3 regions of the Bacillus sp. TL12 genome follow, and region 1 is predicted to be linked to each of the others. Evidence: riboswitches for the same ligand, from Rfam matches in the RefSeq annotation. Region 1 holds a riboswitch; each other region holds the start of a gene.
What was found. A riboswitch is a leader RNA that binds a small molecule or an ion and turns the genes downstream of it on or off. The one in region 1 is predicted to bind S-adenosylmethionine.
Positions count from the first base shown of each region.

Region 1 (10,196 bases):
AAGAGAAATCTGGAGAAAATACAATTGTCTTTGTACTACTAGAAAATGAGCAAAAAGTATTTATGATTTCTGCAAAAGATTTCCCATATGCTATGTTTACAGAAGTTGGAGATCCAATTCAAATCACATATTTAGACACAGGAGAAACGATGTCTTCTGTATCTAAATTTACAAATGGCAACTTGAAAAAGTAAAGCGATAGAGATTCTATCGCTTTTCTCTTTTCGTTGCATAGGAAAGTACGATATACTTGACGTATATTTAATGTTGTAACTATAATTGTTACGATTTGAAGTTTATATTAGAAAGGGTGAATGATGGAAGTGAATGAAGTTAATCACGATGTATATAAACCTGTAAAAGCAAACAGGTTATGGATGATTCTTGTATTAGGGACACTTACAGCAATTGGACCATTGTCCATTGATATGTATTTACCGTCTTTACCAAAGCTAACGGATGATTTACAAACGAATGCTTCTCTCGCTCAGCTTACTTTAACAGCTTGTTTACTAGGGCTTTCGGTTGGACAATTATTTGTTGGGTCAATTAGTGATATTTATGGACGGCGCAAACCGCTTATTATTGCTCTTATTATTTATGTTGCATCTTCTTTACTTTGTGCTGTTGCACCATCTATTTGGAGTTTAGTGTTATTACGTTTCTTACAAGGAGCTTCAGGTTCAGCTGGGATTGTTATATCTCGTGCGATGGTACGTGATATGTACTCAGGCTCTGAGATGACGAAGTTTTTCTCACTACTTATGCTAGTAAATGGAGCAGCACCGATTTTGGCTCCAATTATTGGAGGACAGTTATTGCAGTTTACATCATGGCGTGGAGTCTTTATCGTTCTTGGAGCGATAAGTGTATTTATGTTAATATCCGCTACTTTTGTATTAAGGGAGACATTACCTCTTGAAGAGAGGGAGACAGGCGGTTTAACAGGAACATTATCAACATATGGAAAGTTATTAAAAGACCGTTTATTTATGGGATATGCTTTGTCCCAAGGTTTAGTGTCAGCGGCGATGTTTGCTTATATTTCGGGATCACCGTTTGTGTTGCAAAATATATACGGAGCAACACCACAAGCATTTAGTTTATTCTTTGCCATTAATGGTATTGGTATTATTATTGCCAGCCAAATTACCGGGCGTTTAGCAGGGAAGTTGAGTGAGAAAACATTGTTTGTAGCAGGTATTGGTATTGCTGCATTTGGTGGTATTTCCTTACTTCTTACGATTGTATTAGAAATCGGACTAATTGGTGTTTTATGCTCATTATTTCTTGTTGTGTCAAGTGTTGGGGTGGTATCGACAACAGGTTTTTCACTCGCGATGAGAAACCAAAAACAAGCTGCTGGTACAGCTTCTGCTTTACTTGGATTGTTACAGTTTATTTCTGGAGCACTTGTTGCACCTTTAGTGGGGATTGGAGGTAGTAATACTGCACTTCCTATGGGTATTGTAATTGCTCTTTGTGAAGTGGGCGCAGTTTTATGTTATATCTTTATGGCAAATCGTAGTGAAAAGCAGCTAGTACTTCAAGAAAAGCAAAATATAAATGCATAAAGAATGCTGAAAAAGAGCTGATTCAAAATTTGTTTTGGATCAGCTTTTTATGTGTGCTTACATTTATATAAGATGTAAGGAAGGAGTTATGGAGATCCCGGTCGTATAAAGTGACGATACTGTGACAAAAATGGTGGTGTGTGTATAAAAATAGGATCATAAGTGCAAAGTTTGAATGGTTCTCGTTATAATAGCAAGAGGAGACAAGTAGTAAACGTAGATAAAAGGAGAGTAACAAATGAAGAAAGTATGGGGTATTGCCTTGCTTGGAAGTATGCTTCTTCTAGCAGGATGTAATGGAAACAAGGATGTAAAAGAATCAAAAGAAAAAGTAGAGCAGTCAACTGCTCAGTCAGAAGAGATGAAAGCATATCGTGATGTGCATAAGAAGTACGATGAAAAAATGAACAAAGAACTAAATGAATCCCTGAAGTTATGGGAAGAAGCAAAAGAAAAAGGTGGGAAAGCTTTAGTTCATCCGAAGTTTAAAGAAGATGTACAAAAAGTAACAGCAAGTATGCTAGAAGATATTGATCATGTTCGTAAAGAAATTCGTGTTCCGGAATCAAAAGAAGAAGAACATAAGCTATATATTGGCTTCTTAGATGAAACAGAACAAGCAATAAAAAAATTAGAGAAATTAGCAAAAGAAGAAGATTCATCATTAATTCGTGATATAGAGGTTCATTTCTCGACAGCTTCAACATACTATAAACGTTTTCTGAAAGAATTTCAAAAATAACCTTGCGATGCGCAAGGTTATTTTTAGAATGTTGGGAAACCAGAACTGGAAGACTCTTGTTTTTTGGCGTTTTTTATCGATTGGTCGATATCCCTTGTCGAATCTCCGGTATATTTATATATTGTGAGAAACGGTCGATATATTTGAAAAACCGCTGATAAAATTTCATTGACCATTTTACAACAAAAGATTCTCGGGATTTCACTATGTTTCTTCTTTTATTTTTTCTTTTTCCCATCCCCGTCTTCATCTTCAGCTACTAAAACATTCTGCTCCTCGTGAAATTCTGAAATTGTTTGACCGGTAATATTATCGAATGGGGTATAGAAAGAGGTTATATTTTTCTTCTTAATAAACAATTTATAGAAGCCAATTATTACTAAGATAACAATTGTTAACGGTAATCCTATAACGGCCATAAGTAAAGGATTCATGGTAAATCTCCTTTCTACAAATTCCAATTATATTCTTGTTTGCAAAAGTAATCTGTATGTGGTCTAGAATATTCTATTGATTCTAAACGTAGTTTACAATATATTGTTAAAAAGTAAAAAATAAAGAAGTAGGCAAATCGCCTACTTCTTTATTTTATTTCCTTCTTATACTCTTTCTTCGTTCCATCTGAGAAAACAACTTCTAATTCGAACTTCTGATAGTCTTTATCAAGTTGGAATACATCGACAACTTGATCGATTACTTCTTGATCTGGAGTATCTTTATCGAATTTTAATTTTTGAAGAAGAGGGCCTAGTTTTGTTGCAGCTTCATCACCTGTTAATTTTGCATCTGTTTTATGATCTTCAATTTTAGCTTCCATTTGTTTTTCGTTTGCTTTATTTTTGTAGTCTGCGTCATAATCTTTTTTCGTATCTTGATAGTCAGTATCTAAACTGAATTCATTAAAATTAAGCTTTAAATCTTGCGTTGCTTCCTGCTTTGTTTCTTCAGTTGTTTTCTTGTTCTCAGATGCTGCGTTGTCCTGAGTATTTGCGTTACACGCTGTCATTACGGGTACAAGCATAAGAGTTAAAAGAATTGAAAGTAGAATTCTCATTATATATTCCTCCTTATTGTATCTTTCCTTCTATATAAGTTTTTCCCATTTTTATGTAATTATGTATGTATTTGAGATAAATTATTTCCCGTGACGTATGTGGCGAATGGTTATTTTACGATAGTATTTGATGGTGGGAATTTAAATAAGAATATTATTTCTCTATTATTTATAATTGTCATCAAACAAATTGTAGCTTTGATTGTTGGGGGGTATCATGTGTATCAAAAGGAAAGAGATATGTGGAAAAAGAAGCCGAAAAAAGGGCATCCTCTTGAAGGATGCCCTTTTTTCTTGAAATTGAAGCTTTCGTTAAAATGAAATGTTACAAGAGTAGTTTACTTCTCAACTTTTGCCCATTTGAAGTTAAGTGGCCCCGCAAAATCAACTTCAACTATGCCTTTGACATAAGAACGCTCTAAGTATGTTGTTCCATTTTGATAAAGAGGAGAGATAACGGCATCTTTAAATAAGATTTTTTCTGCTTGTTTTAAAGCTTCCCAACGAGCTTTTTCATCACCTGCTAAGTCAGTTTTTACTTTTTGGATTAGATCATCAAATTCTTTGTTAGAATAGTGATCTAAGTTGTATGAGTTATCAGTTGTAAATAACTCTAAGAATGTAATTGGATCGGCAAAATCCGGGCTCCATCCGTCAATAGCAATCTCATAATTTCCTTGTAGTAATAATGTGACTTGTTGTTTACGTGGTTGAGGCTTAACATTTACTGTTAATCCTTCTAAATTTTTCTCTAGTTGTTCTTTTAAATATTCACCTGTTTTTCTAGGTAGATCGCCATCACTTGTTAATAATTCAATTGAAATTTTATCAGATCCTAATTCTTGTTTTGCTTGTTTCCAAAACTGTTGCGCTTCTTTTGTGTTTTCTTTTGTTAAATTACCATTCTCTTCGCGGAAGTCTTTTCCATTTGGCCCTTTGGCGAAATTTTTTGGCACTAGAGAATAGGAGGGTAGAGAGCCATCATTTAAAAGCACATTTACAAATGCTTTCTTATCTATCGATTTATCGATTGCTTGACGAACATTTATATTTTGTAACGTTTTATTTTTCTGGTTCATACGTACAAATTGTACCCCAACATCTGGTCGTTCTTTAAAGTTACTATCTTTGCGATATTTATCAACAAGATCAGATGTTAAAGTAAGTCGATCAATTTGTTTTGATTCATATAAATTAACAGCTGTTGAATGATCCTTGACGACATTAAAATTAATTTCTTCAAGTTTCACATTATCCTTATCCCAATAGTTGGTATTCTTCTTGAACTTAAAGCTTTGTTCATGTTTCCAATCACTTAATGTAAAGGCACCATTATAAAGAATCGTGTTATCTTCTAAAGCATATTTATCACCTTGTGATTTGAAGAATGCTTCATTAATTGGTAAGAATGTTGGAAATGCCGTTAAACTAATAAAGTAGGGAACAGGGCGCTCTAATTCAACTTCAAAGGTGTGGTCATCGATTGCTTTTACACCGAGCTGGTCAGCCAGAAGTTCTTTATTATTAATCTTTTTCGCATTTTTTATATCAAAGAATAGAAATGCGTATTCAGAAGCAGTCGCTGGATCAACGGCACGTTGCCAAGCAAAGACAAAATCTTTTGGTGTCACAGGAGTACCGTTTGACCATTTTGAATCTCGTAAATGGAACGTATATTTTGTTTTATCAGGATTAACCTCATGAGACTTTGCTACACCAGGAATAGGCTTGTTTCCTTCACCTAGGTTATATAAACCTTCAAATACGTTTCTCATTACTTGGCCAGAGTCAGTATCTGTGGCGCGAGCAGTATCCATTGTACGGATTTCTGTACCAGTGGCCAAGTTCAATACTTGTTTATCAGGGGCTTTATCCTTTGCTTTTGCTCCACTTGCTTCGTCTTTATAGCTACCGCAACCTGTTAATAAAAGACTTGCTCCTAAAACAGATGCGACAGCAGGTACAAATTTCTTTTTCATGTCAAATTCCTCCCTAAATTGTTTGGTTATTAGTTGATGAACAATTTGTGAGGGAAAGAAAAACTCCCTCTTTTCACATAGAGAAAGAGGGAGTTTTGTTTACAAGGCATGCACCATGTATATAAACGAAGTCCCTCATTCTATCTTTCAAGCATAATGCTTGCAGGAAGTGGCACAGTATTCAAAGTGAACCTGCTGCCGAGGTTTCAAAGGGCCAGTCCCTCCACCTCTCTTGATACAATGAGTAAACATAATGATTTGTATTAATTTTTTGTTTCTTTGATTATTCAAAATCTTACATCCGGACAAATGAACTGTCAATAAAATGGAATATAGTTTGAATTTTCAGTTTTTTGTAAGTGCAATATAAAAATAAGAGTCACTGTGCAATTACACAGTGACTTTTCTCTTAAAAATCAAAATTATCAGGGTCTGGGCCAACACGGTGATTTTCATTTAATGACTGAATTGCTTTCATATCTTCAGCGCTCAATTCAAAATCAAAGATGCTTGCATTTTCGACAATGCGATGCTCTTTAACTGATTTAGGAATGGTAACCACACCATTTTGCAGATCCCAGCGTAAAATGATTTGTGCTGTTGATTTGTTATATTTTGTAGCAATTTCTTGCAATACTGGATGGTCGAGTAATTGACCTTGCATTAATGGTGACCAAGCTTCTAGTTGAATAGTATGCTCTTTACAGAAAGAGTGAAGTTCTTCTTGCGTTAAGCGTGGGTGATATTCAACTTGATTAATCATCGGTTTCATTTCAGCGATTTCTAGAACATCTTGTAAGTGATGGATTTGGAAATTGCTAACGCCGATAGCACGAACACGGCCTTCTTTATAAAGTTTCTCTAATGCTTTCCATGTTTCTGTGTATTTTCCTTTTACAGGCCAGTGTACTAAGTATAGATCTAAGTATTCTAAACCTAATTTTTGTAATGTTGTTTCGAAGGCTTGTAATGTTGATTCATAGCCTTGATCATTGTTCCATACTTTTGATGTGATAAATAATTCTTCACGAGGAATTCCGCATTCGCGAATTGCTTGGCCAACGCCTTCTTCATTTTTATATACTGCAGCTGTATCGATACTGCGGTATCCATTTTTAATAGCAACTTTTACAGAATCGATTACCTGTGTACCATCTTCAACTTTAAAAACGCCTAAACCAAACCAAGGCATTTTTACACCATTATGTAATGTTGTGCAATCTTGTAAGCTTGTTACTGTCATATTAATTCCCCCTAGCTTTTTTATTTGTTGCTTCAATTGCTTGGTGAATCATCTTTGAAAAATTATATTCAAATAAAACTTTTAAACCTTCTGCAGTTGAGCCACCTGGTGTAGTCACTTGTTCACGAAGCATAGCTGGATCTTGTTCTTGTTCTAGCATAGCGGCAGAACCAGTAATCATTTGAATGACAAGGTGTTTTGCGGTTGCTTCATCGATTCCATAGCTTTTCGTTGCTTCAATTAATCCTTCAGCAAAGTGGTAAAGGAATGCTGGGGCACTTCCAGTTACAGCGGTAAGCTGATGTACCTCTTCTTCTGTGCATAGCTGTGCTGTACCAATCCCTTTTAAAAGTAGTTGCAGTGTTTCTTGATGTTCTTTATTTACGAAATGTCCCATTGTATATAGAGAAATAGACTTCCCAATTGTTGCAGCTGTATTTGGCATGATCCAGGCAACTGGTGTACCTTGAGGAAGTCTTTTTTCTAAATAAGATGGACCAATCCCGGCAGCAACGGTTACAACAAATTGATGAGTTAGAAGAGGTGATAATTCTGCTAATAATTGCTCATGTGCAGCAGGTGGCATTGCTAAAACAATGGTATCTACAGTTTGGATGTATTGTTTCCAATCACTCGTAGTTGAGATGTTATATTTTTTTTCTAATTGCTTAAGCTTTTCTATGTTACTTCGATTGGATACAATAATCTCTTCGATATGTTCATTACTTGTTTTGAGCAGTCCGGCGAAGATTGCTTCCGCCATACGACCAGCACCAATAAATAAAATTCTATTTTTCTTTGACATATCCTTTATTCCTTTCTGATTAGAATATGGTATAAAAAACGATAACATCTTTAAGAGATTTTTGTAAAAAGAAAAGTCTTATAAATAGAGTTCCATAATTAATAATAGGAAACCCCCGAAGCATACAGTGTGCCTCGAGGGTTTCCTATTATTGATTATTCATAGTTTGTGTAATTATGCTTTTGTCATACCAAGTAAAACAGCACCGCCGATAATTAGAACACTACCAAGTGCAATAAATACCATTTGACGCTTTGTTTTCTTTTCGCCTAAGAAGACAATTGCTCCAAATGTAGAGATAACGATACCAGTTTGAGATAGTGGGAAACTTGTTGCTACTCCAACTCTTGGTAAAGAAAGAAGTAAGAATAAGTTACCTGTTCCCCAAAGTAGGCCAGATAAAGCATTACGAATTGCATATTTGTTAAATGGTTTATGTTTAGATGTCAATACAACTGCTCCAACAAACATACCGACTGCTTGCGGTAAAATAGCAGACCAACCATCGATATTGTACCAACGAATAATAATTACATATACAAGGTAGCCGAATGTAGAAACAATTAAAGTTAAAAGTCCTTTTTTCAATTGTCCTGGTGGCTGTGCATTTTCTTTATCATCTAATGAAGTGAAGACAACACCGACTACAATTAAAAGGATTGCAATCGTTCCCAGAATGATTGTAGTAGTAGTAGTCCACTCACGGAAAGCGATAACACCAAAGATAGAAGTTGCAACAAGTTGCATACCAGTAGAAATCGTTACAGTTGTTGAAACACCTAGTTTTTCAACTGTTTTTAATTGGTTTACTTGTCCTAAAGCCCAGAATAAACCTGAAATAAATCCAACAATTAAGATTGTCATTGTTAAAGCAGGTTGAGTAAATACATACATAATTGTTGCGAAGAATAGAGCACCGATTGTCATACCTACCGTTTGGCTATATGCACCACCGCCCATTTTTACGCTTACTAATAAGATATTTCCCCATGCAATTGCAGGAAGAAGCGCTAATAAAATGTCCATTACAAGACTCCCTTCATTTTTCTATATTAATATAATTTAATTGCGTTCTAACGATCGGTAATTCCCCACTGAGAAAGTAGAAGATTACCGATCATTAAAACAGGATGAAGAATTTATGATATAAATGCGTTTTCATTTCTTCATTTTTTCAAACACCTCCATATAATAACAGGAAAGTACCCGATTTAGAAAGTAAATTCAAATAGAATGTATATTTTTATAAATATTAAAATTCTGTTATTTCATTATAATAAAAAAGACCTCAATTTTTGAGGTCTTTTTTATAAAGGGGGTTGGGGAAATAAAGTTACTTAGCTCTTTTTAACAAATGGGAAGAGGGGGGATAACCTAATTCCCATCGGCTTTACTTTATGACTTAATTATATGTAATACGGGAAGTGGTAACTATCGAATTAGCTTACAGTAGGATTACAGTTTTGTAAGGTTGGGATAAAGCGAAACTCTAATCAATGAAGGATTACTATACTCAAATAGCGAGATGAAGTATTTCATTCTACAAAACAATTTATTTTTCGGGAAATAAAAAGGCAGCCTTTGTCGAAAGCTGCCTTAAGAAGTAGTAATTTTTTTGTTAATGAGTTGGATGCATAGTAAGAAAATGAGTGACATACCAACAGTTATGATAACGAGTGTCCAAGCAAGCTGCATATTACTTGCGTCAATTGCCATGTAAATGGCTGTAGGAATTGTTTGTGTCTTTCCTGGAATGTTACCAGCAAACATAAGTGTTGCTCCAAACTCACCAAGTGCGCGTACAAAGCTTAAAATCATTCCGCTAAGTAATGCAGGAAATGCAAGTGGTAGTGTGACGTGTAAAAAAACTTGATATTCACTTGCTCCAAGGTCGCGGGCACCATCTTCAATTTGCTTATTTGCAATAGAAAAACCTGTCTTTGCCGATTGATACATCAGTGGGAATGAAACGACTGTTGAAGCGATGACAGCTGCCCATGATGTAAACATAATAGAGTGTTGAAATAATGATTCAATCCACTTTCCAACAGGGCTGTTATTCCCAAAAATAATAATGAGAAAGAACCCAATAACAGTTGGTGGAAGTACCATCGGTAACAGAAAAATAGTTTCTAATAACACTTTATAACGCCATGAGGAGCGAGCTAATACTCGTCCAATAACTGTGCCAAAAATCATAACAATAACGGTGGCGAGTGCAGCTACTCGTAAGGAAAGAAAAACAGGCGACCAAAGTGTATCAAATGTCATAGTAGTTACGATAGGATTGTAAATCCATATTTTTTAAAGATAGATTGTGCATCTTTTGACTGTAAATATTCATAAAATGAAGTCGCCTCTTTCTTATGCTTTGATTCTTTTATAACGCCTACGGGATAATGAATCGGTTCATGAGAATTAGCAGGTGCTGTACTTGCAATTTTTACTTTGTCTGAAATAAGAGCATCTGTTTTGTATACAATGCCAGCGTCTACATTACCTGTTTCTACATATGTTAACACTTGGCGGACGTCTTTTGTTAATACGATTTTGTTTTGAAGGTCGTTCCATAGGTTTTCATGTGTAAGAGAAGCTTTTGCATATTTTCCAGCTGGGACAGATTCAGGTGTACCAATTGCTAGTTTCTTCACTTTTTCTTCCTTCAATTCTTGAAATGTTTTAATGGAGCTTTCTTTTGGAACGACTAAAACGAGTTCATTTCCAAGAAGATTTTTCCCCTCTTTTTCATTAATAAATCCTTTTTTGACAAGCGTTTGAAATTTATCTTCTGCTGCAGAG
Region 1 covers NZ_JAJJBY010000017.1:58,507-68,702, reverse strand. The annotation lists gene LOK41_RS16695 (DUF3981 domain-containing protein) at 1-194, shown strand, start outside; gene LOK41_RS16690 (multidrug effflux MFS transporter) at 315-1,574, shown strand; gene LOK41_RS16685 (hypothetical protein) at 1,813-2,316, shown strand; gene LOK41_RS16680 (DUF3951 domain-containing protein) at 2,535-2,750, opposite strand; gene LOK41_RS16675 (YusW family protein) at 2,900-3,370, opposite strand; gene LOK41_RS16670 (peptide ABC transporter substrate-binding protein) at 3,709-5,349, opposite strand; SAM riboswitch class I at 5,487-5,591, opposite strand; gene LOK41_RS16665 (aldo/keto reductase) at 5,759-6,592, opposite strand; gene proC (pyrroline-5-carboxylate reductase) at 6,594-7,397, opposite strand; gene LOK41_RS16655 (GRP family sugar transporter) at 7,572-8,423, opposite strand; gene modB (molybdate ABC transporter permease subunit) at 8,994-9,668, opposite strand; gene modA (molybdate ABC transporter substrate-binding protein) at 9,674-10,196, opposite strand, start outside.

Region 2 (10,196 bases), on a different contig from region 1:
ACATGTGTCTTCACAGTTTTGAGTGCAATAAATAGCTCATCCGCAATTTCTTGATTACTTTTTCCCTCTGCAATTAATAATAAAATTTCAGACTCTCGTTCTGTTAAATCTTCATGAAGAGGTTGTTCTTTCTTTTGACGCATACGAGACATCATTTTCCCAGTAACTTTCGGCTCAAGTACTGTTTCCCCATCATAAGTCGCTCGCACTGCATCAGCAATATCGCTTGCTCTTGATGTTTTTAATAAATAACTTGTTGCACCTGCTTCAATGACAGGATATAATTTTTCATCATCTAAAAAGCTCGTTACGACTACAATTTTCGCTTCAGGCCATTCTTGAATAATGGCACGTGTTGCCTCAACACCATCCATTTCATCCATAACAAGATCCATTAAAATAATATCCGGCCTTAATTCTAACGCTAGTTCCGAACCTTTTCTTCCATTTTCTGCTTCCCCGACTACCTCAATATCCGGTTGAGTTGATAAATATGCTGATACACCCATTCGCACCATTTCATGATCATCAACAAGCAATACTTTAATCATAATCCTCCCCCTCTCTCTATCATAATTGGTACCTTCACCTCAATCTGTGTACCTTTATTTGGAAAACTAAGCACTTTTAACGTTCCACCAATTTCATGGACACGCTCTTGAATAGACCTTAAGCCGTATGATCCAGCTTTATTGACACCTACCTCAAATCCAACACCATCATCAATGATTTTCAAAATCGCATACTGATCGATTTGGCGCAGGCGTACCTCCGTTTTCTTTGCTTTTGCATGCCGTAATGTATTAGACAATGCCTCTTGTACAATACGGAATAAATGATCTTCCACACCTTTTTGTAATTGAATCGGTTCAATCAACCATTCTATTTTCATATGTTGTTTTCTAGAAAGTTCTGTTAGCAGTTCTTCGATGCCTTCTGTTAACTTTTTACCTTCTAATTGTACAGGACGTAAATGCAGAAGTAATGCTCTCATTTCCGATTGCGCATTTACAACCATATTTTCCACAAGTTGCAATTGCTTTTGGGTTGTTTCTGGCATATGTTCTACCTGTTCATTAATCGCTGACATCATCATAGACATTGCAAAAAGCTGCTGACTCACTGAATCATGCAGTTCCCTTGCTAATCGATGCCTTTCTTGTGAAATCGCTTCTTGTCTCATTTCTTCATTCCAATGCGCTCGTTCATTCGTTACCTTTTGAAATAACCCAGCCTGTTCCTCTAATCTTCGAGCAAGCGCAATTACTTTTCGCTCTACTTCATGAAATTCATCTTCCGCAGTAAACGAAACATCCTTTGGGAAATTCCCACGCTCTACTTCAAACAAGAAAGTATTCAAGCCTTGAATACGTTGCTGCATATAATAACCAATCGCATACCCTACAATTCCACCCATAAGAAGACTTGTACTTATAATTAACAAGCCAATTGGAACAGAAGCAATGGATTCTTTCCATAATAAATCATATACTTCTTGCCCACTTTTCCACACATATACAACTGTACAAATAAGTGCAATACTAACAGAAGATAACATAGAATAACGAATATACATCCATGAAATATTTCCTTGCTTTTTCATTATACTTTCCTCACTTCCGTATCGCCTACGACAAGCGAAGAAATAATTTTAATACGGCGTGGAGCTTCTTTGTACTGTTCTGTCTTAAACGTAACATTTCGATTAAAACCTGTTTCTTCATGCCCCGGAAGTAAAACTCTTCCCATGATGACAGAATGATTTAAAGATAGCTCAATATCATATGGAACATACAAACGAATGTTACCAATAACGCCACGAATAACAATGACCGTTTCCCCTTCTGGAATCATCGCCGTCGTCAAATCAATTTCAACATCACCGACTCCATACTGGACATTAATATCTTCTAACTCATAAATGTGGTCCATCATTCTTATGTTCCCAAGCATTATGTTCTTAAGATATGGTTCTGTTCGATAGATTTGTTTTTCTTCATCTATATATCCTTTTTCCTTAATTTCCACCTTTACAGTTTTTGGCTTTTGCTGTCCTTGAATAAGCTGATAACCGATGAAGGCTAAGCAAGCAAATACAACGAGTACGAAGGCCGCTGATGAAAACAGGAAGAATAAAAAAACAATCCCTCCGACAAATAAAAACACATTCCCTCTCACATATCGATTCTTTTTCCGATAATATCTCCCGAACATAATCATAATAAATGCAAAGATAAGAGCACCTGGTTCAAAATGTCCGAGAACCATATCAAGAAAAAGACCAAATCCAAATATGATGAGGAGCATCCCCACTAGTTGTGATTTAGAAAATTGTTTCTTCATTTCAGCTCCCCCTTCTTGTTACATATAAATAGAAGAAAAAGGTATTGCTTTCCAACACCTTTTCTTCTATCACTATATCATAAGCTCGTTTTATAATATACTACAATTATTTTATTACTTCTTTGTCTAAAGATACTTCATTTTTTTCTTTCATTTCGCGTTCCAGTTTTGCAATTTTCATATCAAATGTATCACGCTCATGCTCTTCATTCATGCGAAGCTCTAAATCACGAATGTGATCTTCAATTTCTTCAAATCGTAAGAACGGATTATTCTCATCCATTTTATGAAAAGCCGTATTCATGCGACGGTTGGCATGAGCCATATTTTCGCGAGCCATTAATTCCATACGCTTTGCATTCATTTCTTTTAACTTATTCTTCATTTTAGAAAGGCGACGTTCTAACTCATCAATTTGTTCCAATACACCTGCATACATTTCCTCTAGACGAGCGACTTGCCCTTCATAATATGCAACTTCTTCTAATGCACGTTCATGTAGTTGCATTTCCCCTGCTTCTTGTGCGATTATCGCCTGCTTTGATCTCTTATTTACGAAATAACGAGCCTGCTCAAGTTCACGAGCAAAGTTAGATTTTAATGTTTTATGGCGCTGAATTAATTTTTCAATTTTTGTTACTTCACGCTCACTATCGCGTAAATATTGATTTAACATAGCGATTGGATTTTTTCTTTCTTTTTCATCTAAAACATTATGAAAATCTGCTAAAATTGCATCACGTACACGCCCGAATAAAGATTGTTTCATTATAATCTTCCTCTCTTTTACTTTATGATTTAAATTGTTTTATATTAGTTTTTCATTAACTTGTTCCACTCATCTTCAAAGTTGCTATATGGTTTAGATCCTTCTGAAGCGGAATCAACTACTGCATCTTTATCTTTTTTCCACTCACGGTATCCATAGTATAGTACTACTAATGCTGCGATACCGATTAACGCTGGAGAATGGGAAAGAGCAATTGACAATCCGATTAAACCGATAATACCCCAAGCTAACTTTCCAAAAAATGATTGTGCTCGCACAAATGATTTATAGCTCCAGTACACAATTCCTGCTCCAATTGCAAATCCTACAATACCAGCAAGACTACCAAGAGCAATTAAAGCCAAAATACCAGCTGCGATAAACGCTAAAAATTGTTTCATCTTGTGCTCGCCTCCCTTCGATTTGATACTCTTATCTTAACTATTTTTTCATTTTTCCATAACGAGCTTAAGAACCGTTTTCTAATCAGACTTAAGACCTATTCCAAGTCAGTCTTATATTAAGGTAAATATAAAAAAGGATGCCTCGTATAAAGCATCCTTTTTCTTTATGCTGTTTTATGATATTGCTTTTTTTCCGCTACTTTTGAAAACTTTGGAAAACCAATTAAAATAGAAACTATACCGCATACCCCAACTAAGATTGGATAAAACGCATATGGTAACAATTCAACAGGTGACAATGCTGCAAATCCTGCTGCCGTTAACATTTGAGCACCATATGGAACTAATCCTTGTATGCAACATGAAAAAAGATCTAACACACTTGCTGATTTTCGTGGATCAATTTCATATTGATCAGCAATATTTTTTGCAAGCGGACCAGTAAATATAATAGAAATTGTGTTATTCGCTGTACAAATATTCGTCAGACTAACTAAACTAGCGATTCCGAATTCTGCACCTTTTTTCGAACGAATATTACGTGTTAATGTATTCATTAAATATTGAATACCACCATTATATTGAATGATTTCAACCATTCCACCGATTAAAATTGCCAGTAATACAAGCTCCATCATTCCATTTATCCCTGTTGTAACACTTTTAAAGAAGCTAGCTAATGTATAGCTTCCATCAATAAGACCAATAAAACCGGCTAGAACTGTTCCGCCTGCTAACACAACGAGCACATTCCATCCAAGTAAAGCTGTGATAAGCACAACCGCATACGGCAATATTTTCACCCAATCAAATGTGTGAGCTTTGATTTCCGTATGATTTCCTAATGTAAGGAAAACCAATACTATAATTGTAATAATTGCGGCTGGTAAAACAATTAAAAAGTTTGTTTTAAACTTATCTTTCATTTCCGTACCTTGTGAACGAACAGCTGCAATTGTCGTGTCAGAAATAAACGATAGATTATCACCAAACATCGCTCCGCCAACAACAGTTGCCATCGTTAACGCAATAGAAATATCTGTTTGCTGGCTAATCCCGACTGCAATTGGTGCTATCGCTGCAATAGTCCCCATCGAAGTTCCCATTGCTAGTGAAATAAAAGCACCTATAACAAAAATTCCCGCAACAATGAACCCTTGCGGTAAAATAGATAGCGCTAAATTAACTGTAGAGTCAACTCCGCCCATTCCTTTTGCTGTTTCAGAAAACGCACCAGCAAGTACAAAAATCAACACCATAATCATAATATCCGGATTACCAGCCCCTTTGGCAAACCGTTCTACTTTTGATGTAAAGCTTTCTTTCCTGTTCATCACTAATGCAGTCCCTACAGCAATTAAAATAGCGACAAGTATCGGCAATTTATAAAAATCCCCTGTAATAATTCCAGAACCAATAAATAGCGCTAAGAATATTCCAAGCGGTAATAATGCTAAGCCATTCCCTTTCGTTTGTTTCAAAATAACATCTCTCCCTAGTTCTAAAACCTTTTCTATCTCATAACAAAAGACCTCTTCCGAAAAGAAGAGGTCTTATATACTTATAAGAAACACTCTCCTCATCTGTCAAGCACATGCTTGCTGGATTTGGCACAGCACTCTATTATGAGTCCGCTGCCGAGGCATCGTAGGGCCAGTCCCTCCGCCTCTCTTTATAAGAAGGTTTCATATTTTATTTTTAATAATAATTTCTTCCCTAACTTTACTCGCTTACAAATCAAAAGTCAATTATTATTTGTATGAAAATAATTGGTATTTTTTGATATTTATAAAAAATTACGAATAAATCCGCATAACGAAAAGAAAATCAACATTTTAACTTTCGAATTTCTTTTTCTAAAATTGTAATCCAAGGAAACTTGTCCTTTCCAATTACTTCGATAAGCCATTTTGCTGTATCCCACGCTTCATTATATTCCTCTTTAGAAATAGCTCCATCTATATAAGCCTCTTCTAATTCATCTTCATCCAACAAATATACATCACCATTCGGTAATAGCACTACATCTAAATATAAATCATCAAAATACGGCATACCTCGTTCATCTATTTTATATTTTTTCGCCACATCAATATAATACTGTACTAATTCCTTTTTTTCATTTAACATAGCTGTAATCGCAAAGTTCTTATCACTAATAAAATACTGCACCCATATATATCCATCATTTACAATACAAAGTTTTTGGTTGTTATATTGCTTGTAACTGGGCTCTTTCACTTTTTGCATACACAGCACACCTAACATCCCTTGCTCAATTGTCTTCACTTCATATGTTTTCTCTATCAACCGTTCCCAAGTAGAGCCATCGCCATATTTTCGTTTCATTATTCTTTAACTCCTTTTCTATACAAAAAAGCCCCCACATCTTATGCGAGGGCTCTGCCAATAGCTATTAAGCTGCCTGTTTTTCGGAAAGCTCTTTTAGATAAGCTTGTCCTTTTGCATCGTCATATTGACCTTCCCACTTAGACATAACAACAGCTGCTAAAGAGTTACCCACTACGTTAACTGCCGTACGTGCCATATCTAAAATGCGGTCAATACCTGCGATAAATGCTAATCCTTCTGCCGGAATACCTACTGTACCTAATGTTGCTAATAATACAACAAATGATACACCCGGTACACCTGCAATCCCTTTAGATGTAACCATTAATACAAGCAATAATGTAATTTGCTGCGTAAGAGATAAATCAATACCATACATTTGCGCTAAGAAAATCGCTGCAATAGCTTGATATAACGTAGATCCATCTAAGTTAAATGAATAACCTGTTGGAATAACGAAAGATGTAATTGCTTTCGGACAACCGAACTTCTCCATTTTCTCCATGATTTTCGGTAAAACCGTTTCTGAGCTTGCAGTAGAATACGCTAAAATAAGCTCGTCTTTTAAGATCTTAAAGAATTGGAAAATGTTAATACCAAATATTTTCGCTGTAAGTCCTAATACTACTACCACGAAGAAAATCATGGATCCGTAAACAACAATCACTAGTTTACCTAATGGAATTAATGAAGCAAGACCAAATTTAGAAACCGTTACACCAATTAAAGCGAATACACCAAACGGCGCGAATTTCATAACTTGGTTTGTTACATAAAACATTGAATCCGCTACACCTTGGAAAAATTGAAGAACCGGTCTTCCTCTTTCACCGATTGCTGCAATCCCTAAACCAAATAGTACAGAGAAGAAAATAATAGCAAGCATATCACCTTTTGCTAATGATTCTACAATATTTGTCGGAACAATGTTTACAAATGTATCCGCAAAAGAGTGACTCTGCACTTGCTCTGTCGTTTGCGTATATTTAGAAATATCTGTCTTCGTTAACTCATCCATATTTACGCCTTTTCCTGGTTGGAAAATATTCGCTACCAGTAGACCAACAACAATTGCAACTGTTGTAATAATTTCAAAATAAAGAATTGTCTTTCCGCCTAATCGTCCTAGCTTTTTCACATCACCAACGCCAGCAACACCAACAACGATGCTCGCTACGACAATCGGTACAACAATCATTTTAATTAATCGGATGAAAATATCACCAATTGGTTGTAAGTATCCTGCAACTGCTGCATTGCCATAAAAAATCGCCCCTACTGCAATACCAAGCGCAAGTCCTATTAAAATTTGCCATGCAAGTCCTATCCTTTTCATACTTGCTGCAACCCCCTTCTTAGATACTCTAACTCTGCATTTCTCTTTTTCTATAAAACTAAGAAATTAAGAGTATTACATATTATTCGACAATTCACTACATTTTTGTCCCTGTTAAAAATGATAAATCAAAAAATGAAATCTGACAACAAAATAAGTTTGCGTGAACACAAATAATTTTCTTGACAAAAACAAAACCCATGTCAGAAAACCTAACATGAGAACGATTCCTTAAAGTGTTTATCGGTGTTCTCTCTCCTTTATTTTCATTACATCCAACGAAATAATATACAAAAATTACCTTATTCCCGACAATTCATAGTACATTTATAAAACTTTCGTTACATTATGATTACAATAATAGACAGTATTCTTCCAATTATGATATATACATCATAGGGAAAGGAGCTAAACCACTATGAAAAAGAAATACGTCGCTTTCAGCGTATTAACAGCAAGTGCTATTTTTGTTTCTCCATTGCAGTCAGTTACATATGCAGAAACAAGTCAAGATAAATTATCTAATATTCAATCCGAATTAGAGGGTAACCAACAAGAATTACAGAACAAGTCAGCAGAAAAAGAACAGATGGAAAAGGAAATTCAAGACTTACAAAAAAAGATTGATGAGTTAACAGCTTCTATTAATAAAAATGAAGCTGATTTAAACGATATAAAAACAGAGATTAGTAAAGCACAACAAACAATTGAAGAACAGAAAAAACGTATTGCGCAATTGCAAACAAATATTGCCACTCGTCAGGACGTCATTAAACAACGACTTCAATCCATGCAAGAAAAACCTCGAACAAATATCGTAACTGAAGTATTAATGAGCTCAAACAATTTTGCAGATCTTATCGATAATATGTATTCTGTTAGCTTGATTTTAAATAACGATACAGAGATTGTAAAAAAACAAACAACTGATCAAGAAACTGTAAAAACAGAAAAAGAAGCTGTTGAAAAGAAAGAACAACAATTAAACGAATCAAAACAAAAATTAGAACAAAAGCAGCAAGAACTTCAAAAGAATCAGCAAGAACAACAAGCACTTATTAGCGATTTACACGCTAAAGTATCAAAGGTAGATTCTGAGATTGAAGGTTTAGAAGAATCTAAAAGCATTTTAGAAAATCAACGCCTGGCTGTTCAAAAAGCGATTGAAGAAGAAAAACGAGCAGAAGAAGCTCGTAAAGCTGAAGAAACACGAAAGGCAGAGGAAGCTCGTAAAGCTGAGGAAGCACAGAAACAGGCTTCACAAACCGCTTCTGCTAAGGAAGGTATACAAGTTGCTCCAACACCGCAAGATATAAATAAAAACGGCTTTATAAAACCAGCAACTGGAAGATTCAGTTCAGGATTTAACGATCCTTCACGAGGTCACCACGCTGGTTTAGATATCGCAGCTTCTGGTACAGTACCAATTGTAGCAGCCGCTGATGGTGTTGTAATTCGATCTGATATGTCATCTAGTTATGGAAATGTTGTCTATTTATCACATCGTATGAACGGCAAAACATATACAACAGTATACGCTCATATGAGCAGCCGCTCTGTATCTGTCGGACAAACTGTAAAACAAGGGCAACAATTAGGTTTCATGGGAAACACCGGGCAATCTACTGGTCAACATTTACATTTTGAAATTCATATTGGTGAATGGAATGTAGGTAAAACAAATGCAGTTGATCCAGCACCTTATATTTAACGGCAAAAAAACTCGGCGTATGCCGAGTTTTTTATATAAATAATACATAATATACATAACCTAAATGTAGTTATACTGTCCCGCCTATCATTATTTAACAATATATATTCTAAAACATACCTTTTACCTAGCGATTAAAATGAATAAAAGCAACAAAACTAAAATTAAATTAAAAGCAGGGAAAGATCCCCGCTCATTTTGTAAACATTTTAAATACACCAATTGCATTTAAAAACACAATCACTACCGTTACCGGAATAATGTAGCGTAGCAAGAAAAACCATACGTTAAATAATGTTTTTCCTTTCGTTTCTGTAACTTCTAATTCTTTCATTAATAAATCTTTACTCATTTTATTCGGTACAAACAGTGAAATTGCTAGTACTCCTAACGGGAGCAACACATTACTTACTGCAAAATCCACTAAGTCAAAAAATGTTTTTCCGAAGACTTTCACATCACTCATAACTCCAAATGATAAAGCTGATGGAATTCCAACCGCAAAAATGAGTAATCCAATAATAAATGATGCTGAAGGACGTTTTTTCTCATTATCTTTCGCTACAGATGCAACAACAATTTCAAGCATTGAGATTGCAGAAGTTAACGTTGCAAAGAAGAATAAAATTAAAAACATAATAAAGAAAAATTGTCCGAATGGTATTTTCGCAAATACAGCTGGAAGAATAATAAACAATAAACCCGGTCCCTCTGTTGGTTTAACCCCTAATGCAAATATCGCCGGAAAAATCGCTAATCCTGCAAGCACTGTAACAAAAACTGTTAAGCTTACAATCGAGGTTGCGGATTTCGCTAAATGCTCTTCTTTTTTTAAGTATGAGCTATATGTTACCATTACTGAAGCACCTACTGTTAATGAAAAAAAGGATTGTCCCATCGCATACAAAATCGTATCAGCTGTTAATTTTGAAAAATCTGGTTTTAAGAAAAACTCAACGCCAGCCCATGCCCCATCAAGTGTAAGAGCACGAATAATGATAGCAATAAATAAAATAAATAATAGCGGCATCATATATTTACTTGCCTTTTCGATCCCTTTTTCCACACCTTTACTCACTACATAAATAGTGCAAAGCATAAAGATTAACTGAGCACCTACTGCACTAGCAGGATTCGAAATTGTTTGCTCGAACAATTTTCCGTATTCCACTGCACCATTCCAAAAGTTACCAGTCACACTATAATATAAATATAATAAAATCCATCCACCTACAACACTATAGAAGGATAGTACACTAAAACAAGTAACAACTCCCATAC
Region 2 covers NZ_JAJJBY010000011.1:51,333-61,528, reverse strand. The annotation lists gene LOK41_RS12695 (response regulator) at 1-551, opposite strand, end outside; gene LOK41_RS12690 (sensor histidine kinase) at 548-1,603, opposite strand; gene liaF (cell wall-active antibiotics response protein LiaF) at 1,603-2,343, opposite strand; gene LOK41_RS12680 (PspA/IM30 family protein) at 2,450-3,112, opposite strand; gene LOK41_RS12675 (lmo0954 family membrane protein) at 3,157-3,513, opposite strand; gene LOK41_RS12670 (Na+/H+ antiporter NhaC family protein) at 3,681-4,997, opposite strand; SAM riboswitch class I at 5,093-5,197, opposite strand; gene LOK41_RS12665 (ribonuclease FAU-1 family protein) at 5,344-5,865, opposite strand; gene gltP (glutamate/aspartate:proton symporter GltP) at 5,933-7,204, opposite strand; gene LOK41_RS12655 (murein hydrolase activator EnvC family protein) at 7,623-8,915, shown strand; gene LOK41_RS12650 (sodium-dependent transporter) at 9,109-10,196, opposite strand, start outside.
Region 2: another riboswitch for S-adenosylmethionine. It lies ahead of LOK41_RS12670 (Na+/H+ antiporter NhaC family protein); the one in region 1 lies ahead of LOK41_RS16670 (peptide ABC transporter substrate-binding protein).

Region 3 (10,196 bases), on a different contig from region 1:
GCGCATAGTAATGCGGCAGTCGATGTATTAATGAGTGAAGTGACAAAGCAAATCGAAAAGAAAGAAAAGTGGACGCCAGGAGAAATCGTCCGGTATGGATTTAGTCAACATGAACATATACGGAATCACGATACGTTGCTTGCTTCTAGATTAGTGGAAACGACGAATGGATCATGGGGAGAAGAAAAGCTTTATTTAGAAGAAATGCGCCAAGATCTTCGTCAAAAAATCTTATCTTATAAGGCGACTGCTTCTGATAAGAAACGTATGCAAGAAATTGAAGGCGATCTCAGAAAGCAAAGAGCGAAGATTAAAGAAGTAGAAAGAGAATATATTGAAAATGCACAAGTAATTGGTGCAACGCTATCCAAATGCGCGATTGATTCTCTTGTTTATGAACGGACATTTGATTTAATTGTTGTGGATGAAGTAAGTATGGCATATGTGCCACAAATCGCATTAGCTGCTTCTCTTGGTAAAAGAATTGTCGTTTGTGGTGACTTTTTACAGTTGCCTCCAATTGCGATGGCAAATCATGAACTTGTTAGAAAGTGGCTTGGGGAAGATATGTTTTATCATGCGGGAATTGTGCAATCGGTAAATAGTTATGAAGCGCATCCGAACTTATTTATGCTAGAGGAACAACGACGTATGCATGCAGATATATCTAAATTTACAAACTCATTTATTTATAAAAATAGAGTGTTCGATCATCCTTCTGTTTCAGCGAGGGAAGAATTAGCGAAATTACAGCCATTTGCGAACGAAGCGCTAGCTTTGTTTGATACAAGTTTGATGGGAGCCTATTCTTTAAAAGATGCGGCTTCTGGTTCGCGTTTTAATATGATGTCTGGATTACTCGCGATGCAGATGATTTTAATTGGATTGTTAGATGGTGTTCAATCGATTGGAGTGGTAACGCCATATCGCGCGCAGTCCCGTTTCTTATCAACATGTATAAGAGAAATATTGCAAAAAACAAAGTATCGAAATGCACCTGTTCTCGCAGCGACGGTGCATAAATTTCAAGGGTCCGAACGAGATATGATGATATTTGATACAGTAGATAGTTATCCGCAAGAACGTCCCGGCGTGTTATTTTTTGATCATAAAAACCATCGTCTTGTCAACGTTGCGGTAACGAGGGCGAGAGGGAAATTTATTCAGTTATCGGATTGCCAGTACATGCGGAAAAATCTTTCGAAAAAGCAAGCGTTATCTCACTTAACTTCTCACATAGAAAGACACGGGAATGTATATGATCACAGGGCATCACGTCCGTTGTTAGAAAGAAAAATTACAAAACGTTTGCGCTGGTTTATGCAAATGAATTTGGAAGAGACGAAAGCACTATTAAAAGATATTCTATCAGCAAAACAAAAAATTATTATGTCGCTTCCAAGTACAAGACAAGTAGATAAAAGAGTATGGCAGGCATTAATGCGTACAACAGCACAGGTAACAATATATAGCGATGGACCAATTCCGCTAAAAAATGTAAGAGTACAAAGGCAAAATAAATCACTCCCATTTGTATGTATTGATGATGAAATCTTTTGGGTAGGTGCTCCGTTAACGTCGCAAATGATGTTTGAAGGAAGTCCAGAATTCCCTTATATATGTATAAGACTACAGGCGCCTGAAACGATTGGCGTTTTAAAAGGGTTTTTAGATATTCGGTAAAATCAGATCGGAATTCCTTGACATTTAGTCGGAATAAAACTAGAATGAAAATAATTTAATATAATTTTATGAAAACAAAAACGATTTTCTTATCAAGAGAGGTAGAGGGACTGGCCCTATGAAGCCTCGGCAGCGGATTCAATATGAATACTGTGCCAATTCCAGCAAGTGAAAGACTTGAAAGATAAGAAAGAAGGCATTTTTGAATCTGTATTTTTTAAAGCCTCTTTCTATCTTTTAGAGAGAGGCTTTTTTATATGTAAATTTAAAGGAGGAATAGGAAAATGACAACAAAACAAGTAACGTCACACCGAAATATCATTACTGAAAGCATAGAAACAAATAAAGAGAAGTATGTAAAAACAAGTCATGATATTCATACGAATCCTGAAATTGGTAATCAAGAATTTTTTGCATCTAGAACATTAAGTTTACTTTTAGGGAGTGCAGGATTTCAGCTTCAACACAATATAGCAGGACATGAAACAGGCTTTATCGCACGGAAAAGCTCAGGGAAACAAGGGCCTACAATTGCCTTTTTAGCGGAGTATGACGCTTTGCCTGGATTAGGTCATGCGTGTGGTCATAATTTAATTGGCACAATAAGTGTTGCGGCAGCCATTGCATTATCAGAAACAATTGAGGAAATTGGCGGCGAAATCGTTGTATTTGGAACACCAGCAGAAGAAGGTGGTCCAAATGGAAGTGCAAAAGCAAGTTATGTGAAGGCCGGTTTATTTAACAATATTGATGCAGCACTTATGATTCACCCGAGCGGAAAAACAGCAACAACAAGTCCGTCACTTGCGGTTGATCCACTTGATTTTCATTTTTATGGAAAGGCTGCACATGCGGCAGCGTCACCAGAGGAAGGAATTAATGCCTTAGATGCGATTATTCAGCTTTACAATGGGATTAATGCACTTCGCCAACAACTTCCAGCAGATGTGAAAATTCATGGTGTCATTACTGAAGGTGGAAAGGCACCGAATATTATTCCAGATTACGCAGCAGCTCGCTTTTTCATTCGCGCAGCAACACGCATTAGATGTGCTGAAGTGACAGAAAAAGTACGAAACATTGCGCAAGGTGCAGCGCTGGCTACAGGAACAACAGTAAAAATCAATCAGTTCCAAAATGAAATTGATGAATTATTAGTGACAAAAACATTTAATGAAGTGATTGCTGAGGAATTAGAAAACCTCGGTGAAGATGTAAGTCGTAAAGAAAGACTTGGAATCGGTTCAACAGATGCAGGGAATGTGAGTCAAGTCGTACCAACGATTCACCCTTATATCAAAATTGGTCCAGATGATTTAATTGCTCATACGAATGAATTTAGAGAAGCAGCTCGTTCAGAACTTGGAGACAAAGCATTAATTACATCCGCAAAAGCATTAGCATATGCAGCATACAGATTAATTACTGAAGAAGGAACGCTTGCTCAAATTAAGGAAGAATTTAAAGAGGCGCAGCGAAATCAGTGATGTAGAAATATAATTGGTTAGACCTTGGTATTGAAAAAATGATAGTGAAAGGAGCCTGCTGTTTATTTAGTAGGCTCCTTATTTTTAGTTTCACTTCATCCTCTTATTTGACAAATATAATTAGATGTCAGAGTAAAGATAATAAATTATCGCTTATAAAGAAGTTTATTAATAGAAAGAGTAGGTGCTTGGATACAGTTATAATCTGTGAAAAATAGGATGACTAAATACTAGTATTAGATTTTAAAATTTCTCAATTAAAGTATTTAAAGCTTTAGATTTTATTCTCTCATATTCCATGGCTTCGGCAAGTTCATTAGGAAGAAGAGGGGATTTTCTAACATATCTTTCACGAATTACATCGTAAAGTTCATATGGAAATAGCATATCGATAAACATGATCTTTTTTTGTTCAGCTGTTAGAGGGGAAATTGATTCGTAAGCGTTAATCATAATATTAAATTGATCCTCATTCCAAACCCCCGTTGTATCCAATAAAGGGATAATCATTTTACGCAAATCACGAATTGGAAGATCAAAAGAAACGGTATCTAAATCAATTACCCAAATTTGATTGTTTGGATCAAGGAGAGAATTTCCTGTACCGTAATCTTGATGGCACAGGTTAGGATTTGTTTGTAATTGATTTGTCCAGGCTGTATATTCAGAATCTAATAGTCGCTGAAGTGTTTGTTTTGCTTCTAGAATAAAAGGGTCAATTTCAGCTAAGTACAATTGTGAAAATGGATCATCCTTAGTACTTGCAGCTAAGTTTTTCCAAATATCCATTTGTTGATATCTCTTAATATAATGGTTTGGCCAGCGTCCAAGTTTTGTGAAAATAGGCACTCCTGGTGGCGGCTTATAACCAATAGACGCAAGATGAAAGTCAGCTAACCCCTTCATAATCATTTCAAGGTCTTCTTGCATAGTAAGTTCGAAAGGTCTTCCCTCAATCCATTCGTATCCGACAAATAAAAATGGACCATGTTTTGTGTATAACTGATTATTTTTGTTAGGAATAATACTTGGAACACGCATTCCTTTTTTTGCAAGATAATCTTGTGCATGAATAGAAAATAACGCTTTCTTTTCTGGGCGATGAATTCTTTTTAAGCACATAGGTCCATCTGGTGTATGAATTTTCCATACTAATGCAAGTTGTCCCCCCTGTATTAATTCAATGGCATTTACAGTAATATCCCAATCTTGAATCATTGTTTCAGCTAACGTTAGTAATTTGCTCTCCTCTTCAGGCGATAATATATATTCTGTTTCTTCTGTGTGTTTTTCCACATATGTCACCATCCTTTATACATTCTCTTATTACTTTATGGTACAAGACAATTGGTTGTTCTAGCCATTCGCCTTTAAGGATAAAAAGTAGAGCTTTTACCTATTTTGTGTTTGGTATTTGGAAAAGGGTGCTCGATTACTCACAACGGTAGGAGCTTTTTCGTAACATATGTTGAAGAGGGTTGTATTCTTTGTGAAATGGAGGGATTATCGTATGAAAATTGCAATCATATCTACTGAAAAACTACCTGTACCAGCAATACGAGGAGGAGCTATTCAAATTTATATGGATTCCGTTGCTTCTATTATTGCTTCAAAAGGAAAAGATGTGACAATTATTTCGATACATGATCCGGATTTGAAAGATTTTGAAAAAAGAGAAGGTGTTCGGTATATACGTTTTTCAGAAGATGAGTATGTTCCTCGTATTGTTGAACATATAAGCAAGGAAAATTATGATGTAGTTCATTTATGTAATCGTCCAAACTGGATAAAAGTTTTATACGATGCTGCACCAAAAACAAAATTTGTATTAAGTGTGCATAATGAGATGTTTGCATATGAAAAGATAAGTGATGAGGAAGGGGAGGCATGTCTTTCAGTCGTTTCAAAAATTGTAACAGTAAGTGATTATATTGGTCAGACAATTACTTCTCGTTTCCCAGCAGCGAAAAATAAGACAAAGACAGTATATTCGGGTGTAGATTTAGATCAATATACTCCTGCTTGGACAGCGAGGGGGAAAGAAGTAAGAAGAGATGTTCAAAAAGAGTTGAATTTACAGAATAAAAAAGTAGTTTTATTTGTTGGTCGATTGAGTAAAGTAAAGGGGCCTCATTTATTGCTACAAGCACTTCCCAAAATTATTGAACAGCACCCAGATATTATGATGGTTTTTATTGGGTCAAAATGGTTTGGGGATGATAACTTAAATAATTATGTGAAGCATTTGTATACATTAGGAGCGATGTATAAAGAACATGTAACTTTTATTAAATTCGTAAAGCCAAAGGATATACCGACTCTCTATGCGATGTCAGATCTTTTCGTTTGTTCTTCACAGTGGCAAGAGCCGCTAGCTAGGGTGCATTATGAAGCGATGGCTGCAGGTTTACCTATTATTACAAGTAACCGGGGTGGTAACCCAGAAGTAATCGTTGAAGGGAAAAATGGTAATATTGTGCATGACTTCGAGAATCCTGATGCATATGCTGAAAAGATTATTAATCTACTAAATAATAAAAGCAAGTGTGAACAAATGGGAAGAAATGGACGATTAACAGTTGAGAAGGATTTTAGTTGGAACCGTGTTGCTATGAATTTACTTGGAGTATATGAAGAAGTATCTAGAAAGAAGTAAGAGAGGATGAGGGGAATTGGGCGAGGAAACTAGATTAGACTACGAGCATTTAGAGAAAGTGCTTCAATTTTATCCATTTGAGCTGAATAATATTACGTTACAATCAAGCAGAAGTGGAAGAACAATTTGGGAAGTAGAAACAAATGAAGGAGTAAAAATATTAAAACAAGCACACATGAATCCAAAAAGAATGTTATTTGTTGCAGGAGCACATCTACACCTTTTAAACAATGGTTTGCCAATTACAAAGCTTCATAAGACGAAGAGAGGGGCTTTCTGTATTGGGGCTGGTGAATATTCATATGTACTATATGATAAACATCAAGGAAAGGAAATCATTTATTATAGTAAAGAACAACTAGAAAAGGTGCTTATATATGCAGGGCAATTTCAACGAGCATCTGAGGGGTATATTTCAGAACCAGAAAGCAAAATACGAAGTCGGTTAGGAAAGTGGCATAAGTTGTATAGATGGAAATTACAAGAATTAGAAGGTAATAAGAAGATTGCTCTTTCTTTTCAAAATGATCCATTTTCAGTCATGTTTTTAGAGTATGCGGATAAGATGTTAGCGCGTGGGAAGAAAGCATTACAAGAAATTGATGAGCCATACTATAGCCAATGGACAAAGGAAGTTATCGCATCAAAAGGTTTTTGTCAACAAGATTTTACTTTAGCGAGATTTACAGAAATGGAAGACACTGTTTTTATGAAGGAGTTACATTCTATTACTAATGATTTACCAGTTCGAGATTTACGTATTATTTTAAATAAAGTAATGAAAAAAATGTCAGTATGGGATACTGATTTTGCTGTTCATATGTTAAAAGCATATGATTCTGAGAATCCATTGTCGCAAGAACAATATCGCATTCTTTGGACAGAGTTATCATTCCCGCATTCATTTTGTGCGATTGCTCATAAATATTACTTGGCTCAGAAAAGATCTTGGTCTGATGAAAAATATATTTGGGCATTACAAAATATTATTGCTTTGGAGGAGTCAAAAGAGGAATTTCTACAAAATTTTTCTGATGTTTTTCATGCAATCAAAAGTGGAAACGGAGGGGAATAAAATGAACCATAAACAGGAGAAAATGGTTATCCCACTTCTGGACCTAGACAAATTTATTTTTTCTCCACCAGGTCCAATGGGATGGGCTCTTTCAGAATATGAACAAACGATGAATAAACCTCAAGATATTGTTTTAAATGAACTATCTGTAGTAGAAAATTTAGCAGCTGTTAAACAAGAAGAATTGGTTGAATTACCAACAATTAAATTTCTTGATTCAAAAGAGGAGGAATATAATCAAGAAATTGCAACAAGTGAGGAGTTGATAGAGGCGGTAAATGAAGAAGTAAATACTGAGATAAATGAAGAAGTAACGGATGAAATAATTGAATTGGAAGAGAATGAGGAGTTAGTTTCGCTTGAACAGGAAAAACCAAAACTAAAAATCAAGATTATTGCACCTGATCAACCGGTAGCTCCAAGGCTAATAGATGGTAGTAATGCCGAGGTAAATGAAAAAGTAAGTAATGAGGTAAACGGTGAAGTAACGGATGGAATAATTGAGTTGGAAGAGAAAGAAGAGTTAGTTCCGCTTGAACAGGAAAAACCGAAACTAAAAATCAAGATCATTGCGCCTGATCAACCAGTAGCTCCAAAGCTAATGGCAGGTGTTGAAATTTCCAAAAAGAAAAAGAAGTAAAGAGAAAAAGTCCGCAAGTATATCAATCTTTTTATATCTGTTTAACATACTATATTTATGAAACTATAGTGAAGGAGGTTTATCAATGTCTGAAGTGAAAAAAGCAGAAATAAAGTTGAATTTTGAAAAAGGTTTTAACTTTGATTCAGGAAATGATTTAGAGGAAGCTTTAAGAGTGATAATTGATGCAATTCAATCTGGATCACACGATGGTATAGAAGTCGAATTTCAGTATGTAGATGAGTCAGAGGTGAATTTCACTAACGAAGAAGGCGAAGAAGAAGAAGACGGAGAAGACGAAGATGAAGAAGAAGATGGCGATGAAGAAGAAGAAGATGGCGATGACGACGAAGAAGACGAAGACGAAGAAGATGAAGAATAAAATAATCCCCCCTTATTAGGGGGGATTATTTTATTGCAGATTATTTGAATGGAGTTTGAGAAGGAATAGTAGTTATTACAATTTTTCGTACATAGATTCTAGTCTATCAGCTGGGCTGGATATTGAAACTTGGATGATTTTCCTTCTAATTGCTAGAGAGGGCAGCTTTTCTGTACATAAATATGATACTTTCATAAGTTACTCTCCGTTGTAGAGCGGGTTTAAATAATGGATCTCCGTTTGTAACCCGTCAGCCAACGAAATGGAAGGGGAATATTGTAAGAGGGAAGCTGCTTTAGAAATATCCGCCCATGTGTGTTTAGGCTCTCCGGGTATTGCGTTGAGAAAATGTATTTTTGCTCTCTTACCAAGTTTTTTCTCTAGCAAGGAAATGACATCTAAAACGGATGCTCGTTCTTTTCCACCAATATTGATGATTTCACCTATTATATGATTTTGTGTTTCTAAAACAGCTATGGTACCGCGTATACAGTCATCGATATAAGTAAAATCACGTGTTTGAGTTCCGTCACCAAAAATAGTAAGAGGTTTATCTTCTAACATTTGTTTTATTAGTCTATGAAATGCCATATCAGGACGTTGGCGCGGTCCATATACTGTAAAATACCTTAGAATAACAATTGGTATATGGAAGTTTGTTTGATATATATGACATAGATGTTCTCCGCTTAACTTTGTCACACCATATGGTGATAAAGGGGTAGGAAACAAGTCTTCAGAAACTGATCCTGTTTTTTCACCATAAACAGAAGAAGTAGAGATATGAATAAATTTATTTAAATTTATATGCTTACAGGCTTCAAGTAAGCGCTGTGTAGCGAGAATGTTATTGGAAACATATGGATCGAAATCTTTCCCCCAACTTGTTCGTACACCGGGAATTGCAGCTAAATGATAGACAATATTTACATCTTGTAAAAGCTCAGATAAATCAGTAGTTAAAAGATCACTTTGTATAAATTGAAACCGTGGGTGATTTTTGAATTGTTGTATATTTTGATGCTTTGATGTAGCGGGAGTAGGACCGATGAAATGATCGATCCCAATTAAATTGTAGGATTCGTTTTTGAGTAATGCTTGACATAGATGGGAACCGATAAAACCGGCTGCGCCTGTAACAAGAATTTTCATGGACGACCAACTCCTATATATTGTAAACCATGTTTTTCTACTTCATTTTTTTCAATACAATTACGACCATCAACAATGGTACTTCCTCGCATCATTTTTTTCACTTGTTGCCAATCAAGTGTTTTAAATTCATTCCATTCTGTCGCAATGACTACACAATCAGAATTTATTATAGAAGATTCCAAGTGAGTATGCTCCGTGACATGCTTTTTTAGAGGAGAAGGAAGGTGGGCTTTTGGATCATAGGTATGAATTTCGTAACCAAGAGGAATTAATTTTTCAATCAGTGTAATAGCAAGCGAATAGCGTATATCGTCTGTAAGCGGTTTGAAGGAAATTCCTAAGACTGTAATTCGGTTTGAATTAGAGTCTTTAAATTTGTCCTTAATTTTTTCAATATAATAGTCTACTTGTGTGGAATTAATAGATTGAACAGCTTGTAAAATGAAAGGCTCGACTTGTTTGCTCTTCGCTGTATAGATTAATGAATTCAAATCTTTCGGGAAACAGGAGCCACCATATCCAATTCCAGCTTGGAGAAAATGAGGGTTAATTCGGAAATCGTACCCGATTCCTTTTGCTACTTCAGTAATATCAATTTGATATGCGTCGCAAATTCTAGCAATTTCATTGATAAAAGATATTTTTGTGGCTAAGAAAGCATTGGAAGTATATTTAATCATTTCCGCACTATTTAAAGTTGTATGAAAGAATGGAGCTTTTATATCTTTATACATTTCTTGCATAATTTTAAGCGATTTTGTATCGTCTTTTTGTGTACCTACCACTGTTCTATCTGGAAAGAGCATATCATGAACAGCGGATCCTTCTCGAAGAAATTCGGGATTAGAAACAATATTAAAAAGTGAAGCGTCTATCCCTTTTTTTATGAGCATTTCACTTATGAGTTGATTTGTACCAGGTGGAACTGTACTTTTTGTGATAATCGTTTTATATGATTTTATGTTTTGAGCTATTACATCGATAACAGAATAAATGTATTGTAAATCCGTTTTTCCATTGGGGGCGGAAGGAGTTCCAACAGCAATCATAATAACAGGTGTTTGATTAATAACTTGACCAACATCACTACAAAATTTTAAACGATTTCTATTTTTATA
Region 3 covers NZ_JAJJBY010000010.1:117,724-127,919, forward strand. The annotation lists gene LOK41_RS12100 (AAA domain-containing protein) at 1-1,683, shown strand, start outside; SAM riboswitch class I at 1,770-1,874, shown strand; gene LOK41_RS12105 (M20 family metallopeptidase) at 1,968-3,170, shown strand; gene LOK41_RS12110 (CotS family spore coat protein) at 3,414-4,478, opposite strand; gene LOK41_RS12115 (glycosyltransferase family 4 protein) at 4,681-5,826, shown strand; gene cotS (spore coat putative kinase CotS) at 5,843-6,901, shown strand; gene LOK41_RS12125 (hypothetical protein) at 6,903-7,541, shown strand; gene LOK41_RS12130 (hypothetical protein) at 7,627-7,923, shown strand; gene LOK41_RS12135 (NAD-dependent epimerase/dehydratase family protein) at 8,122-9,075, opposite strand; gene LOK41_RS12140 (UDP-glucose dehydrogenase family protein) at 9,072-10,196, opposite strand, start outside.
Region 3: another riboswitch for S-adenosylmethionine. It lies ahead of LOK41_RS12105 (M20 family metallopeptidase); the one in region 1 lies ahead of LOK41_RS16670 (peptide ABC transporter substrate-binding protein).